2 linked regions of the Leptothrix cholodnii SP-6 genome follow. Each later gene encodes a partner of the first gene's protein in a complex. Links are inferred from orthologs where the notes say so. Each region holds a gene or a part of one and is shown on either strand. Other genes may lie near its edges. The genes, in order: ssb and sbcB.

What was found.
Region 2: the proteins of ssb (region 1) and sbcB are in contact, whole or in part, in a crystal structure (PDB 3C94), measured with the Escherichia coli proteins. The link is inferred for Leptothrix cholodnii SP-6 from one-to-one orthologs.

What each region holds. Positions count from the first base shown.
Region 1 is NC_010524.1:595,584-604,093, forward strand. What follows is about bases 5,717-8,510. They hold ssb (single-stranded DNA-binding protein), read right to left. Parts: upstream 7,493-8,510; coding sequence 6,941-7,492; downstream 5,717-6,940. Other genes in these bases: LCHO_RS21910 (DUF2726 domain-containing protein), read right to left, coding at 5,717-5,787; LCHO_RS02785 (GNAT family N-acetyltransferase), read right to left, coding at 6,039-6,740; LCHO_RS02795 (RecQ family ATP-dependent DNA helicase), read left to right, coding at 7,651-8,510. In the rest of the region: type IV-A pilus assembly ATPase PilB, read right to left, coding at 1-1,576; molecular chaperone HtpG, read left to right, coding at 1,943-3,847; LCHO_RS02775 (serine/threonine protein kinase), read right to left, coding at 3,864-4,946; more of LCHO_RS21910, read right to left, coding at 4,978-5,716. UniProt on the Escherichia coli protein: Plays an important role in DNA replication, recombination and repair. Binds to ssDNA and to an array of partner proteins to recruit them to their sites of action during DNA metabolism. Acts as a sliding platform that migrates on DNA via reptation.
Region 2 is NC_010524.1:2,981,848-2,990,405, reverse strand. Bases 3,118-5,959 are described here. They hold sbcB (exodeoxyribonuclease I), read left to right. Parts: upstream 3,118-3,732; coding sequence 3,733-5,187; downstream 5,188-5,959. Other genes in these bases: LCHO_RS13565 (DNA ligase), read left to right, coding at 5,350-5,959; LCHO_RS13575 (hypothetical protein), read left to right, coding at 3,118-3,678. In the rest of the region: LCHO_RS13585 (GGDEF domain-containing protein), read left to right, coding at 1-872; LCHO_RS13580 (undecaprenyl-phosphate glucose phosphotransferase), read left to right, coding at 1,029-2,423; more of LCHO_RS13575, read left to right, coding at 2,452-3,117; more of LCHO_RS13565, read left to right, coding at 5,960-6,261; acnB (bifunctional aconitate hydratase 2/2-methylisocitrate dehydratase), read right to left, coding at 6,356-8,558. UniProt on the Escherichia coli protein: Degrades single-stranded DNA (ssDNA) in a highly processive manner.

The sequences.
Region 1 (8,510 bases):
GGATCGCCTCGGTGATCGGCATCACCTGATAGACGCCGACCCGCCCGCGGTAGCCGTTGTTGCAGGCCGAGCAGCCGACCGCCTTGTAGGGTTTCCAGGAGCCGTCGACCTCGTCGGGCTTGAAGCCGGCGCGCAGCAGCGCCTCGCGCGGGTATTCGGCCGGAGCCTTGCAGTTCTCGCACAGGCGTCGGCACAGTCGCTGGGCCGAGATCAGGATGATGCTCGAGGCGATGTTGAACGGCGGCACGCCCATGTTGAGCAGCCGCGTCAGCGTGGTCGGGGCATCGTTGGTGTGCAGCGTCGACAGCACCAGGTGGCCGGTCTGGGCGGCCTTGATCGCGATGTCGGCGGTCTCGATGTCGCGGATCTCGCCGACCATGATCACGTCCGGATCCTGGCGCAGGAAGGCGCGCAGCGCGACGGCGAAGTTCATGCCCGCCTTGTCGTTGACGTTGACCTGGTTGATGCCGGGCAGGTTGATTTCGGCCGGATCCTCGACGGTCGAGATGTTGACGCCGGGCTGGTTCAGGATGTTCAGGCAGGTGTAGAGCGACACCGTCTTGCCCGAGCCGGTCGGGCCGGTGACCAGGATCATCCCGTACGGCCGCTTGATGGCCGACAGCAGCCGATCCTTCTCCTCGCGCTCGTAACCGAGCGCCTCGACGCCCAGCTTGGCCGACGACGGGTCGAGGATCCGGATCACGATCTTCTCGCCGAACAGCGTCGGCAGCGTGCTGATGCGGAAGTCGATTGCCTTGTTGCCGAACTTCAGCTTCATGCGGCCGTCCTGCGGCACGCGTTTTTCGGCGATGTCCAGGCGGCTGATGACCTTGATGCGCGAGGCCAGCTTGTCCTTGATCGCCACCGGCGGCTGGGTGATCTCGCGCAGCTCGCCGTCGATGCGAAAGCGCACCCGGTAGGTCTGCTCGTAGGGCTCGAAGTGCAGGTCCGACGCCCGCATGTTGATCGCGTCGATCAGCATCTTCTGCAGGAAGCGCACCACCGGCGCGTCCTCGACGTCGGTGGTGACCTCCTCGTCGGGCTTGGCGTTCGGATCCTGCTCTTCGACGTCGAACTCGAAATCGCCGGCGACGATCGATTCGAGCGCCTCGGTCGCCGAGGTGCTCTTGGCCTCGACGATCTTGGCCAGCTTGTCGTATTCGACGATCACCCACTCGGGCGTCAGCTGGGTGGCGAACTTGATGCGGTCGACCGCTTCCTGGTCGGTCGGGTCGGCGCCGCCGATGAACAGCCGGTTGCCGCGTTTGCCCAGCACCAGCACCTGATACTGCGACAGCGTGCGCGCGTCGACCAGGTTCTGCGGCAGCTTGCTGACGTCGACCGCGTCGAGGTCGAGCAGCGGCACGGCCAGCGCGTGCGACAGCGTGTGGGCCAGATCGGCCGAACTCAGCAGATTGGCGCCGACCGCGGCGGCGACGAAGTTGCGGCGCTGATCACGTGCGAGGCGGGCGAGTTCTTCGGCCGCGCGGGCGTTCAGCTTGCCGGCGTGCACCAGCACGCGGGCCACCCCGGAGAGGGTGCTTTGCGGGGCGTCGGACAGTGTTTCAGCGGCCACGGTGGCGAGTCTGGCTAAGGGGACGATTGGGTCGGATGATCCGTGATCGCGTCCAGGCTGTAAATCGGCGCCGGCCTGGGGCGGGCCTGGGCCCGCGTCCGGGCTGGAAGCCGGCACGGAAGCACTGTAACGAAAGACGAAACGGGGCCCGATCATGGCGCATGCCTCGGGCCTGAAAGTGTCAGTGTGCATTTGCTTGCAATTGCGTTGCCGGATCCACACGCCCGGCCGCGGCAGGGGTGGGGCTTGAAAGTCGCCCCCTTCGCCCCCAGCATCAGTGCGCAGCAAGGCCTGAGGCCGCCAGCGTCGCCAGCGCGCGTTCAGGAACCTTTCGTCATCCCCGCCTTACCGAGAGAGAGCGTCCCCATGGAGAAGCAGACCCTGTCATTCCAGGCCGAAGTGAAGCAGTTGCTGCACCTCGTGACCCATTCGCTGTATTCGAACAAGGAGATCTTCCTGCGCGAGCTGGTCTCCAACGCGTCGGACGCCTGCGACAAGCTGCGTTTCGAGGCGCTGAACAACAACGCCCTGTTCGAGGACGCGCCCAATCTGGAAGTGCGCATCAGCTACGACCGCGCGGCGCGGCGCATCGTCATCAGCGACAACGGCATCGGCCTGTCGGCGGCCGAGGCGATCGAGCACCTGGGCACCATCGCCAAGAGCGGCACCAAGGAGTTCATGAGCCGGCTCGAAGGCGAGCAGGCCAAGGACGCCAACCTGATCGGCCAGTTCGGCGTGGGCTTCTACTCGGGCTACATCGTGGCCGACCGCATCACGGTCGAATCGCGCCGCGCCGGTCTGGCGATCTCCGAAGGCGTGCGCTGGAGCAGCGAAGGCACTGGCGACTTCGAGGTCGAGACCATCACCCGCGAGGCCCGCGGCACCGACGTGATCCTGCACCTGCGCGAGGACGAGGACGAGTTCCTGAGCACCTGGAAGCTCAAGTCCATCATCAGCAAGTACAGCGACCACATCTCGCTGCCGGTGCTGATGCGCAAGGAAACGTGGGACGCCGAGAAGGGCGAGAACGTGATCTCCGACGAGTGGGAGCCGGTCAACAAGGCGGCCGCGCTGTGGAGCCGCAGCAAGAGCGAGATCACCGACGCCGAGTACAAGTCGTTCTACGAACAGCTCACCTACGACCAGACCCCGCCGCTGGCTTACACGCACAACCGCGTCGAGGGCCGCAACGAATACACCCAGCTGCTCTACATCCCGGCCAAGGCGCCGATGGACATGTGGAACCGCGACAAGCGTGGCGGCGTCAAGCTCTACGTCAAGCGCGTCTTCATCATGGACGACGCCGAGGCGCTGATGCCGGTCTACCTGCGCTTCGTCAAGGGCGTGATCGACTCGGCCGACCTGCCGCTGAACGTCAGCCGCGAACTGCTGCAGGAAAGCCGCGGCGTCAAGGCGATCCGCGAAGGCTCGACCAAGCGCGTGCTGTCGATGCTGGAGTCGCTGGCCGACAGCCAGGACGAGACCAGCGCCGCCGCCGACAAGGCCAAGTACGCCGAGTTCTACAAGGAATTCGGCTCGGTGCTGAAGGAAGGCATCGGCGAGGACCACGCCAACCAGGAGCGCCTGGCCAAGCTGCTGCGTTTCGCCTCGACCCACGCCGACGAAGGCGTCAGCTTCGCCGACTACGTGGCGCGCATGAAGGAAGGCCAGGAGGTCATCTACTACATCACCGGTGACACGCTGGCTGCGGCCAAGAACAGCCCGCAGCTGGAGATCTTCAAGAAGAAGGGCATCGAGGTGCTGCTGTTCACCGACCGCGTCGACGAGTGGATGCTCAGCCACCTCTACGAGTTCGAGGGCAAGAACCTGCAGAGCGTCGCCAAGGGCGCGGTCGACCTTGGCAAGCTGCAGGACGAAGAGGAGAAGAAACACGCCGAAGAGGCCGCCGTTGGTTTCAAGCCGACGCTCGATCGCCTGAAGAAGTCGCTCGAAGGCCGCGCCAAGGACGTGCGCGTGACCACCCGTCTGGTCGACTCGCCGGCCTGCCTGGTGGCCGAGGAGGGCGACATGAGCGGCCACCTGGCGCGCCTGCTCAAGCAGGCCGGCCATGCCGCGCCGGCGTCCAAGCCGGTGCTGGAGGTCAACGCCGAACATCCGCTGGTGCGCAAACTGGCGGCGATCGGCGACGGCGAAGCGCGTTTCGACGATCTGGCGCAGGTGCTGTTCGACAACGCCCTGCTGGCCGAAGGCGGCCAGCTCGAGGATCCGGCCGCGCACGTCAAGCGCATCCAGGCGCTGATCCTGGGCTGAGGTCGGCGCAGGGCCTTCAGGCCACCAGCGCGGGGCCTTGCATCGCGCCAATCTGCTCGTGCAGCACGGTGGTCTGCTGGGCCCAGTACGACGGGCTCTCGAACGACGGAAAGGCGATCGGGAACGCCGGGTCGCGCCAGCGCCGGGCGATCCAGGCGCTGTGGTTGATGATGCGCAGCGTGCGCAGCGCCTCGATCAGGCCGAGCTCGCGGCGGTCGAATTCGCGCAGCGTTTCATAGCCGTCGAGCAGCGCGCCGAGCTGGGTCTGCATCTCGTGGCGTTCGCCGCCGAGCAGCATCCACAGGTCCTGCACGGCCGGGCCCGTCACGGCATCGTCGAGGTCGACGAAGTGCGGGCCGGCGTCGGTCCACAGCACGTTGCCGGCGTGGCAGTCGCCGTGCACGCGCAGCAGCTGGAGGTTGCCGGCGCGCGTGAACAGCTCATCGACCTGGTCGAGCGCGGCCAGGCTGGCCTGGCGCCAGCCGGCGAGCGCATCGGGTGGTAGCAGGTCCTGATCGCACAGCCAGGCGACCGCGGCGCGGGCGATGCGGCTGCCGTCGAGCCGCAGGCGGTGTTCGAACGGCCGGGCCTGCCCGACCAGGTGCAGGCGGGCCAGGAAGCGGCCGATCCATTCGAGCACCGCCGGGTCGTCCAGCTCGGGCGCTCGGCCGCCGCAGCGCGGGCTCGCTGCGTAGCGCCAGCCCTGCCAGTCGGCCAGCGTGGGCGGCGTGCCCAGCAGCCTCGGCGCGGGCTCGATGCCCAGGCCGGCGGCGAGCACCAGCGGCGGCACGGCCGGCACCTCGGCGGCTGCCAGTTCGAGCGCGAACTGATGTTCTTCGAGGATCTGCGCGTCGCTCCAGCGCGCGGCGCGGTAGAACTTGGCGACCACCACGCGCTCGTCTTCCAGGTGGACCTGGAAGACCCGGTTCTCGTAGGAGTTGAGCTGCAGGATGCGGCCGTCGCCGCGCAGGCCGGCGGCGTCGAGCGCGTCGAGCACCGCGTAGGGGGTCAGGCCCGCGTAGGGCTGTTCGTCGGTGGCTTGCTGTGGAGCGGGCAGGCGGTAGGCGGGCGGCAGGTCATCCGGGGCGATGTCGTTCATGCCGCATGCTAGACCACGCCACCGCGCCGCGTCAGACCCGGCCGATGATGTGGCCGGCGGCGTCGCCGCTCGGGCCGAAGTCTTCGCTGCGGCGGATCGGGCCGCGACCGCCGGCCCACGACGAGCTGGGCCGTGGCGCCGGGCGCTGCGTGGCACCGGTGGCGGCCGGGCCATCGTCGGCGAACGGGTCGCGTTGGGTTTCGGGGGCGAAGAACGAGTCCTGCGCAAAACCCGATTCGTACCACTGGGTCTGGCTGTCGGCCGACCGGCCGCGCATCGCATGCGCCAGCGTCGAGCGGCGCTCCTGGCTGTCGCGCAAGGTGCCGGGCACCATCGGTCGGCTCGATTCCGACTGGTGCGGCACCAGCATCTGCAGCTCGGCGGCCGACGGCAGCTGGTCGGTGCGGCACTTGACGTAGCGCACGCGGCAGGCTTCGAGCACCGACTGCTTGATGGTGGCGGCGCGCTTGGAGGCCGGCCGCGACGGCCGTTCGATGTCGATGGCGGCGAGCACGCGGCCGTTGTCGGCGCAGACCACGAAGCTGACGTGCAGCGGGCCCAGCAGGTTGAACCAGTAGCGCAGCTCGTTGCGATCCTGCGGCTGGCAGAAGCGCACCAGCGGCAGCTTGGCCAGCACCGTGTGATGCGGCAAGGCGGCGCGCAGCTGCCGATAGAGCGCACGTTCTTCGGGCGAGAAGATCGGCCGTTGCGCCAGCGGCCACTCGGTGGGCAGCTCGTCGCGCACCGGGCTGGCTTGCCGGGACCGCTGCAACGCGAGCAGCGCCAGGCTCAGCATGGCGATGATCGCGACGACTGCAATGATCCAAACGTTGTTCGGCATGGTGGTGTGCTTCTGGATTCGGCTGACTTCGGGCACCTGTCGCAGGCTGGAGCGCGGGCTCGGTCAGCACATGACATCGGGGCCGATGGTACGGGGCTGTGTAACGACATGTGAATCCCGGGCCTGGGTGCGGGGGCATCGCCCTGCAGGCCCCGAAAACGCAAACGGCAGGCGCGCGGCCTGCCGATTTTTCGTCTTGTGCGCGAGTGCGTGTTCCGCCGCCGCACCGGTGTGCAGATTTTCTATTGCTTCTATTGGGAAGCGACGTGGCGCCGGCGCGATATCTGATGCTTGATCTCGTTGACGACGGCCAGCACCCAGCCCACCTGGCGGGCGTGCAGCTTGACCCGGTAGTTGAGCGCCGAGACCCGGTCCGCCACCAGCTCTTCCACGCGCGACGCCAGGCTGTGCGGCGGCAGTTGCAGCCAGGCTTCCGATTCGCTGCCCTCGCGCCGGACCTCGGCGCCGGCCTTGCGGGCGATGCGCAGCATGGCGGTGTTCTCGCTCAGCGCGTGGATCATCAGGCGATCGATCGAGCGGTTGCGTGCATGGCGCAGCGCATGGCTGAACAGGCGGTCGCCGTAGCCGCGTCCGCGCGCATGGCTGCGCACCGACACCGCGAACTCGACCATCGCCCCGTTGGTGTCGCCCTCGACCGGCTCGGCATAGGCCAGCTGCGAGATCGCCACCAGCTCGAGCCGCCGATCGAAGATGCCGAACAGCTCGCTGCGCTGGAAATCCAGCGTCTCGACGTATTTCTCGATCCGCTCGTCGCTCGCCGGATAGCCGAAGCGCAGGTAACGATCACGCTCGCTCAGGCTCAGCAGGTGGCGCAGCACCCGCATGCGGTGGCGCTGCGACAGGCGCCGGATCGGCAGCCAGCGCCACACCCGCGAGCGCGGACGAGGGTTGACCGCTGAACCGGTGGACGAGGGAGTGGGGGACAACTTCATGGTGGCATGATAAGGGTAAACCCTGATTTCTGTCAGGCGGCCTGCCAGTCGCTGTCTGCGTCCGGGGGGTGCTTTGCACGAAATGCCGAGGGCTGCGCACGCCCATGTTCGAGACAAGTGGCCCGCATGTAAACCAATAAAAAAGCCCCTTGCTGCGAAAGCAAGGGGCCTGCTGGTTGGCCCGACCGGAAACTCGATTCTCAGAACGGAATGTCGTCGTCCATGTCGTCGAAGCCGGTGGACGACTTCGGTGCCGGTGCCGGGGCGGGTGCGCGCGGGGCGCTGGCACGCGGGGCCGGGGCCGCGCGGCCTTCGGGCGCCTCGCGGCGATAGCCGCCGCCGCTGCTGCCGCCGCGTCCGCCACCGCCGCCCATCTCTTCTTCGGCGCCCATCTCGCCGCCACCGCCGCCGCCGCTTTCACGGCCGCCGAGCAACTGCATCTGGTCGGCGACGATTTCGGTGGTGTACTGGTCGCGGCCTTCCTTGTCCTGCCACTTGCGGGTCTTCAGGCGGCCTTCGACGTAGACCGGGCGGCCCTTGCGCAGGTATTCGCCGGCGATCTCGGCCAGGCGGTCGTAGAAGACCACGCGGTGCCATTCGGTTTCTTCCTGGCGCTCGCCGCCGTCCTTGCTCTTCCAGTTGCGGGTGGTGGCGACCGAGACGTTGCAGACGGCCGCGCCGCTGGGGGTGTAGCGCACCTCCGGGTCGCGCCCGAGGTTGCCGATGAGAATGACTTTGTTGACCGAGGCCATGGCCTGCTCCTGAGGTGCCGGACCGACGGGTCGGCAGCCGGTGATGGGTGCGTCGTGACGCGATTGAGGCGTGGAATTGTGCCAGCGTCGCCATCGCCCGACCGCCCTCTTGAGGGGGATCCCGGTGCCGCGGATGGGCCGGCTACCATCGCCGCGCCATGACACCACCGATCCCCCACGACGCCAGCCCCGCCCTGCAAGTGCTCGGCGAAGTGTTCGGCTACAGCGCCTTCCGCGGCCAGCAGCAGGCCATCATCGAGCATGTGGTGGCCGGCGGCGACGCGCTGGTGCTGATGCCCACCGGCGGCGGCAAGAGCCTGTGCTACCAGGTGCCGGCGATCGTGCGACAGCGCGCCGGCCAGGGCGTTGCGGTGGTCGTCAGCCCGCTGATCGCGCTGATGCACGACCAGGTCGGCGCGCTCGAGGAAGTCGGCGTGCACGCCTCCTTCCTCAACTCGACGCTCGACAACGCCCAGGCCCAGGCGATCGAGCGCGAGCTGCTGTCGGGCCGCCTGACGATGCTCTACGTCGCACCCGAGCGGCTGCTGACGCCGCGCCTGCAGGGCATGCTGGCGTCGCTGCACGAGCGCGGCCGGCTGTCGCTGTTCGCGATCGACGAGGCGCATTGCGTCAGCCAATGGGGCCACGATTTCCGCGAGGATTATCTGCAGCTGTCGGTGCTGCACGAGCAGTTTCCGGGCGTGCCGCGCATCGCGCTCACCGCCACCGCCGACGACCACACCCGCGCCGACATCGTCGAGCGGCTGCAGCTGCAGGACGCGCGGCTGTTCGTCAGCAGCTTCGACCGGCCCAACATCCGCTACACGCTGGTCGAGAAGGTCAAGCCGCGCGACCAGCTGCTGCGGTTCATCCGCGACGAACACGAAGGCGAAGCCGGCATCGTCTACTGCGGCAGCCGCAAGAAGGTGGAAGAGACGGCGAGCTGGCTGGCCGAGCAGGGTGTCGATGCGCTGCCGTATCACGCCGGGCTGGACGCCGAGGTGCGGCGTCGCCATCA
Region 2 (8,558 bases), 2.4 Mb from region 1 along the record:
TGGGCCTGAGCAGCCGCGGCGTCAGCGCCGTCAGCGAACTGCTCGGCACCACCCGCGCGCGCCAGCAGCAGTTGCGCCGCGAGCGGGCGCAGGCGCGTGACGCGCTCAAGCACCTGATCCACCGCATGCTGCAGGACATCGGCGAACTCGGTGCCCACACCGGCCGCTTCAACGAAAGCGTGGGCCGCTACGCCGAGGTGATCGGCTCGGCCGATTCGCTCGAGGGCCTGGCCGGCGTGGTGCGCGAGATGGTCGACGAGACCCGCACGGTGCACATGCTGGTCAGCCAGACCACGCAGCGCCTGCACGATGAACACGAACGGGCGCGCACGATGGCCGACCGGGTGGTCGAGCTCGAGGCCGAGCTGCGCCAGCTGTCGCAGGAGGTCTGCACCGACCAGCTCACGCAGATCGCCAACCGGCGCGGCCTGCTGCGCTGCTTCGACGCCGAGCGTGCACGGGTCGAGCGCGAGTCCGCCGACCTGGCGATCGGGCTGCTCGACATCGACAACTTCAAGCGCCTGAACGACAGCCTGGGTCACCAGACCGGCGACGAGGCGCTGAAGTTCCTGGCCCGCCGGGTCGGCGAGGCCCTGCGGCCGACCGACACGCTGGCGCGCTACGGCGGCGAGGAGTTCGTGGTGCTGCTGCCGGGCACACCGTCCGACGAGGCGCAGCGGGTGCTGACGCGGGTGCAGCGGCTGCTGTCGGCCGAGCTGTTCATGTACGAGGGCAAGCAGAGCTTCGTGACCTTCTCGGCCGGCGTGACGCTGTACCGGCCGAGCGAGGCGATCGAGGTGGCGCTGCAGCGCGCCGACGAGGCGCTCTACGAGGCCAAGCGCACGGGCAAGAACCGGACCTGCGTGGCCTGAACGGCGCTTGAACGCCACGCGCCACGGTGTGACTTTGCACCGAGGCGCAGGCGCGCAAAGCATCACGCCGCGCCGCGCCGGTGCGTGGATCGGCGTTGTGTCCACCGGACAATAGGCGCCTCCGACACTGGCCCTCGCCCGGCGATTCCCTCATCGATGCACGCTCAACGCACGTCACCCGGTTTCAACGCCTCGGCGCCCCAGTCGGTGCCGGTCTTCGTTGCCGCCATCGCGGAGCCGCTGCTCGCCGTCTCGACCTTCCTGGCCGTGACGGTGCTGCATGACGAGCCGGTCAACCGCGCCGTGATGATCCTGTGCATCCTGATGCTGGTGCTGGTGTTTCCCGGCACCAACCGCTTCTACGAGCGGCCGCTCAACTCCGCGGTCGACATCGTCTCGGCCTGGGTGGTGGTGCTGCTGATCCTCGGCCTGTGCGGCTACGCCACCGACAGCCTCAAGTTCTTCGAGCCGTCGGTGCTGCTGTGGTGGGCCGCCATCACGCCGCTGGCCCAGTTCGCCTGCGTGATGATCGGCCGCAGCCTGATGCGCAGTCACGCCGCGCAGCCCGAATCGCGCCGACCCGCGCTGGTGATCGGTGCCGGCGCGCTGGGCGTCAAGGTGGCCCAGGCGCTCGGCAGCCGGCACTCCTACGGACATGATTTCATCGGCTACGTCGAGGATCGCCAGCCCGAGCGTCGCCATCCGGAAGCCGCCGACCGGGTGGTCGCACGCTTCGACGAGATCGTCGACTGCATCGCCCGCCACCGCATCAAGGACGTCTACATCACGCTGCCGCTGAGCTCGCAGCCGCGCATCATGCGCCTGCTCACGGCGCTGCAGGACACGGCGGTGTCGATCTACTTCGTGCCCGACGTGTTCGGTGTCAACGTGATCCAGGGCCGCATGCGCAACATGGACGGCGTGCCGATCGTCAGCCTGCTCGAGAGCCCGTTCGTCGGCATCAACGGCCTGGCCAAGCGCGCCAGCGACATCGTGCTGGCCAGCCTGATCCTGCTGCTGGTGTCGCCGCTGTTCGTGGCGATCGCCATCGGCGTCAAGCTCAGCTCGCCGGGGCCGGTGATCTTCAGGCAGCGCCGCAACGGCCTCGACGGCGACGAGATCGTGGTCTACAAGTTCCGCTCGATGCGCGCCATGGACAACGGCCGGGTGGTGCGCCAGGCCACCCGCGACGATCCGCGCATCACGCCCTTCGGCGCCTTCTTGCGCCGCACCTCGCTCGACGAGCTGCCGCAGTTCATCAACGTGCTGCAGGGCCGCATGAGCATCGTCGGCCCGCGCCCGCATGCGGTGGCGCACAACGACGAGTACCGGCCGATCATCCGTTCGTACATGATCCGCCACAAGGTCAAGCCCGGCATCACCGGCTGGGCCCAGGTCAACGGCTGCCGCGGCGAGACCGATGTGGTCGAGAAGATGGCCGCCCGCGTCGAGTACGACATCGCCTATCTGCGCACCTGGTCGATCGGCATGGATCTGCGCATCATCGCGCGCACGATCAAGCTGGTTTTCTTCGACCGCAACGCGTTCTGAACCTGACGATCCGATCCAGGAAATCCCCATGAACCTCAATCGCTTGCCCGCCCTGAACGCCCTCTGCTGCGCCGCCCTGCTGGGCTGCGCGATGCAGGCCCGGGCCGAGACCTCGCCCTACTACCTGGGCGTGTCCGAAACCGTCACGCGCGACAGCAACCTCGAGCGCGCCCCGGCCGGCGGCCCGGTGCTGAGCGACACCTTCTTGTCGACCGGCGTGCGACTGGGCCTGGACCAGACCCTCAGCCGCCAGCGCCTGAGCGCCAGCCTGAATGCCAACCGCAACCAGTTCCGCAGCCAGAAGCGCTTCGACAACACCGACTATGCGTTGAACACCCGCCTCGACTGGGCCACCGCCGAGCGCTGGTCGGGCAACCTGCTGGCCGAGACCCGGCAGTCGCTCGACCGCTTCGACGTCGACAACACCCGCACCTTTGCCGGCCGCAACCTGGTGCGCACCCACACCGTCTCGACCCAGGCGCGGGTCGGCCTGGTGACGATGTACACCTTCGACGCCGGCCTGTCGGCCAACCGCGTCCAGTACGAGGCCAGCCCGACCCGCGACGTGCGCCAGTGGACCGGCAACGGCGGCATCTCGGTGCGCCCCGGCAGCGGCCTGCAGGTGCGGGTGGGGGCGCGCTACACCGACGCCCGCTATCCCAATTTCGCCAACGGCGTCGGCGACGACGTGAAGCGGCGCGACCTCGATTTCACCGGCACCCTCGAAGCCAGCGGCGCCAGCACGCTGACCGCCCGCCTGAGCCGCACCCGCGAAAGCCACTCGGCGCAACTGGCGCGCGACTACAACACCTGGACCGGCGCGCTGGCCTGGAACTGGCGCCCGACCGCCAAGGTCACGCTCGACACCTCGCTGAGCCGCGACAGCAACATCGGCAGCAGCAGCTTCGACATCGGCCAGACCTCGTTCGACACCAGCGACACCCGCCTGCGCACCACGCTGGCGGTCAAGGCCCAGTGGGAGCTGACCGGCAAGGTGCTGCTCGGCGCCGGCGTGTCCACCAGCCGGCGCACGCTCGACAACTCGCTGGTCGCGATCGGTGCGGCCAGCGTCAACTCGGCGTCGGACCGCACCCAGGCCGTCGACCTGTCACTGCGCTACCTGCCGATCCGCAACATCGAACTCGGCTGCGGCGTGCACTGGGAGGACCGCTCGGTCAGCGATCCGGCCTCGACCATCACCTACGCCTACGACGTGACGGTGTTGAACTGCTCCGGCCAGCTCTACTGGCGTTGACGACGGGTGCTTGCCGCGCCTTGGCGGGCGCGGCATCGGTTAACGTGCCGGCCCATGGCTGAGCACACCTTCTTCTGGCACGACTACGAAACCTTCGGCCGATCGCCACGCAGCGATCGGCCGGCCCAGTTTGCGGGCATCCGCACCGACCTCGATCTCAACGAGATCGACGCACCGCTGATGCAGCATTGCCAGCCGGCGCCCGACTACCTGCCCGACCCCGAGTCCTGCCTGCTGACCGGCATCGTGCCGCAGACCTGCCTCGAGCTCGGCGTGCCCGAACACACCTTCGCGGACGCGATCGAAGACCAGCTCGCGCGCCCCGGCACCATCGGCGTCGGCTACAACAGCATCCGCTTCGACGACGAGGTGACGCGCCACCTGTTCTGGCGCAACCTGATCGACCCCTACGCCCGCGAGTGGCAGAACGAATGCGGCCGCTGGGACCTGCTCGACGTGGTGCGCTGCTGCTACGCGCTGCGGCCTGACGGCATCCAGTGGCCCCGGCACGACGACGGTCGGCCGTCGTTCAAGCTCGAGCACCTCACCGCCGCCAACGGCATCAGCCACGAGGGCGCGCACGACGCCTTGTCGGACGTGCGCGCCACGATTGCGCTGGCGCGGCTGATCAAGAACGCTCGGCCCAAGCTGTTCGACTTCTGCCTGCGCCTGCGCAAGAAGGACGCCGTGCTGGCCGAGATCGAGGGTGCACAACGACAGGGCCGCCCCTTCCTGCACATCTCCGGCATGTACGGCCCCGAGCGCGGCTGCCTGGCGATCGTGTGGCCGCTGGCGCCGCATCCGACCAACAAGAACGAGATCATCGTCTGGGACCTGGCCGAGGACCCGGGCGAGCTGTTCACCCTCGACGCCGAGGCGATCCGCGCGCGCCTGTTCGTCAAGGCGAGCGAGTTGCCGGAGGGTGTCGGTCGCCTGCCGATCAAGAGCATCCACATCAACAAGTCGCCGGTCGTGATCGCGCAGCTCAAGACGCTCGGCGCCGAGATGGCGCAGCGCTGGGGCATCGACAAGGATCAGGCCCTGCACCACGCCGAACTGGCCGCGCGCAAGGGCGCGACGATGGCCGGCATCTGGCCGGAGGTCTTCGCCCGGCCCGCAGCGGCCGAGCCGCCGGACGTCGACGAGGACCTGTACGGCGGCTTCATCGGCCAGGACGACCGCCGCACGCTGCAGCGCGTGCGTGCGCTGGCACCCGAGAAGCTCGCCGACAAGCTGCCGACGTTCAACGACCCGAGGCTCGACGAGCTGCTGTTGCGCTGGCGCGCCCGCAACTTCCCGCAGACCTTGCGCGACGAGGAGCGCGCGCGCTGGGAACGGCATTGCGCACGACGCCTGCACGACGGCGCGGGTGGGGCGATGACGCTGGCGGCGTTCTTCGAGCGCATCGACACGCTGGGCGAAGCCTTGCCCGAAGACGACGAGCGCGGCCCGGAGATCCTGGGCGCGCTCTACGACTACGCCGAGCAGATCGCGCCACCGCCGCCCTGAGGCCGGCACGGCGCGCCGCCGCCCCGGCGGCATCCCCCATCGTCTCCCTCTCCGGGGGGAGAGACGTGCGGGCCGGTTCTGCCTACCCTCATGTCGTGCCGCACAGGGCCGGATCGGCCGGTACCGCGCGCATCACGGCGCATGACGCCGCAAGGGGCTGCGATGGACACACGACCGGATCGACGACGCTGGCTGGCCTGGGGCCTGGCCCAGGCCTGGGCTGTACCGATGGCGGGGGCGCTCGGCAGCCTCGGCCTGCGGCATGACTCGGCCCGGGCCGAGCCTCTTGCCCCCGTTCCGCCGGCCCTGCTGCTGGCCAGGCCCGCCGGGCCGGACCTGGATGTTTCGAGCCATCTGGTCAGCGAAAAGCTCGACGGCGTGCGGGCCTTCTGGAGCGGTCGGCAATTGCTGCTGCGCAGTGGCATCCCGATCCGGGCGCCGGCGGATTTCACCGCCCGGCTGCCGACGCGTGCCCTTGACGGCGAACTCTGGCTCGGTCGCAGCCGCTTCGACGCGATGTCGGCGCTGATCCGGCGCGAGCATTCGGCCGACGACCCGCTCTGGCGCGAGGTGCGTTATGCCGTGTTCGAGCTGCCGGACGCGCCGGGCGACTTCGCTCAGCGGCATCGGGCGATGCGCGAACTGCTGCCCGGCACCGACGCCGTGGCGGGCGCGCACGTGGTGCAACAGCGCCGCCTTGACGATCGGCAGGAACTCGACCGCTGGCTGGCCGAAGTGATCGCCGCCGGCGGGGAAGGGCTGATGCTGCACCGCGCCGATGCACCCTACGTCACCGGCCGCAGCGACTGGCTCCTGAAGCTCAAGCCGCAGCTCGATGCCGAGGCGATGGTGATCGGCCACCTGCCCGGCAAGGGCCGCCACGCCGGCCGGCTCGGCGCCTTGCGGGTGCGCACGCCCGACGGCAGGGAGTTCGCGCTGGGCTCGGGCCTGTCGGACGCCGAACGCGACGATCCGCCCGCGCCGGGCCGTTGGGTGACCTATCGCTACCGCGGCCTCACGAACAGCGGGCTGCCGCGCTTCGCGACCTTCTGGCGCATGCACGATCTGCCTTGAACGACGCGTGATCCAGGCATGAAAAAGGCCCGCCGAGTTACCCCGGCGGGCCTTGTCTCATGGAACGATCAGTGACCGTTCATGGCGCAGTGGCTCAGGCCGACACGCCCTTGGCGGTGTCCGCGTACTCTTCGATCTGGTCGAAGTTCAGGTACGTGTAGATCTTGCTGCTGTCCTTGTTGATCACGCCCATGTCGGCGGCGTATTCGGCCACCGTCGGGATGCGACCCAGCTTCGATGCGATCGCAGCCAGCTCGGCCGAGGCCAGGTACACGAAGGTGTTCTTGCCCAGGCGGTTCGGGAAGTTGCGGGTGCTGGTGGACACCACGGTCGCGCCTTCACGCACCTGCGCCTGGTTGCCCATGCACAGCGAGCAGCCCGGCATCTCGGTGCGCGCACCGGCCGCGCCGAAGACGCCGTAATGGCCTTCCTTGGTCAGCTCGGACGCGTCCATCTTGGTCGGCGGAGCGATCCACAGCTTGACCGGGATGTCGCGCTTGCCTTCGAGCAGCTTGGACGCCGCGCGGAAGTGACCGATGTTGGTCATGCACGAACCGATGAAGACCTCGTCGATCTTGGCGCCGGCCACTTCGCTCAGCAGCTTGGCGTCGTCCGGGTCGTTCGGGCAGCACAGCACCGGCTCGGTCAGCTCGTTCAGGTCGATCTCGATCACGGCCGCGTATTCGGCGTCCTTGTCGGCTTCGAGCAGGTTCGGGTTGGCGAGCCAGGCTTCGACCTTCTCGATGCGGCGCGCCAGCGTGCGGGCGTCGGCGTAACCGTCGGCGATCATGTTCTTCATCAGCACGATGTTGCTGGTGAGGTATTCCTTGATCGGAGCCGGGTTCAGCTTGACGGTGCAACCGGCGGCCGAGCGTTCGGCCGAAGCGTCGCTCAGCTCGAAAGCCTGTTCGACCTTCAGGTCGGGCAGACCTTCGATCTCGAGGATGCGGCCCGAGAACACGTTCTTCTTGCCGGCCTTGGCGACGGTCAGCAGACCGGCCTTGATGGCGTACAGCGGAATGGCGTGCACGAGATCGCGCAGGGTGATGCCGGGCTGCATCTGGCCCTTGAAGCGCACCAGCACCGATTCGGGCATGTCCAGCGGCATCACGCCGGTGGCGGCGCCGAAGGCGACCAGGCCCGAACCGGCGGGGAAGGAGATGCCGATCGGGAAACGGGTGTGCGAGTCGCCACCGGTGCCGACGGTGTCGGGCAGCAGCAGGCGGTTGAGCCAGCTGTGGATCACGCCGTCACCCGGGCGCAGCGCGACGCCGCCACGGCTGGAGATGAACGCGGGCAGTTCGCGGTGGGTCTTGACGTCGACCGGCTTCGGGTAGGCCGCGGTGTGGCAGAACGACTGCATCACCAGGTCGGCCGAGAAGCCCAGGCAAGCCAGGTCCTTCAGCTCGTCGCGGGTCATCGGGCCGGTGGTGTCCTGCGAGCCGACCGTGGTCATCTTCGGTTCGCAGTAGGTGCCCGGGCGCACGCCCTGGCCTTCGGGCAGACCGACGGCGCGGCCGACCATCTTCTGCGCCAGCGTGAAGCCGGCGTTGGTGGCGGTCGGGGTCGAGGGCAGGCGGAACAGCGTGGACGCGGGCAGGCCCAGGAACTCGCGCGCCTTGGCGGTCAGCGAGCGGCCGATGATCAGGTTGATGCGGCCACCGGCGCGCACTTCGTCGAACAGCACGTCGCTCTTGAGCTTGAACTCGACGACGGTCTCGCCGTTGCGGACGATCTTGCCGTCATACGGACGCACATCGACCACGTCGCCCATTTCGAGCTTGGTGACGTCGACTTCGATCGGCAGCGAGCCGGAGTCTTCCTGCGTGTTGAAGAAGATCGGGGCGATCTTGCCGCCCAGCGTGACGCCGCCGAAGCGCTTGTTCGGCACGAACGGGATGTCCTGGCCGGTGGCCCAGATCACCGAGTTGGTGGCCGACTTGCGCGAGGAACCGGTGCCGACCACGTCGCCGACGTAGGCCACGAGGTTGCCCTTCTTCTTCAGGTCCTCGATGAACTGCATCGGGCCGCGCTTGCCGTCTTCCTCGGGCTTGAACGCCGCGCCTTCGCGGGTGTTCTTGAGCATCGCCAGGTAGTGCAGCGGGATGTCCGGGCGGCTCCAGGCGTCGGGGGCGGGCGACAGGTCGTCGGTGTTGGTCTCGCCGGGCACCTTGAAGACGGTCACGGTGATCGACTGGGGCACTTCGGGGCGGCTGGTGAACCACTCGGCTTCGGCCCAGCTCTGGATCACGTCCTTGGCGTGGGCGTTGCCGGCCTTGGCCTTCTCGGCGACGTCG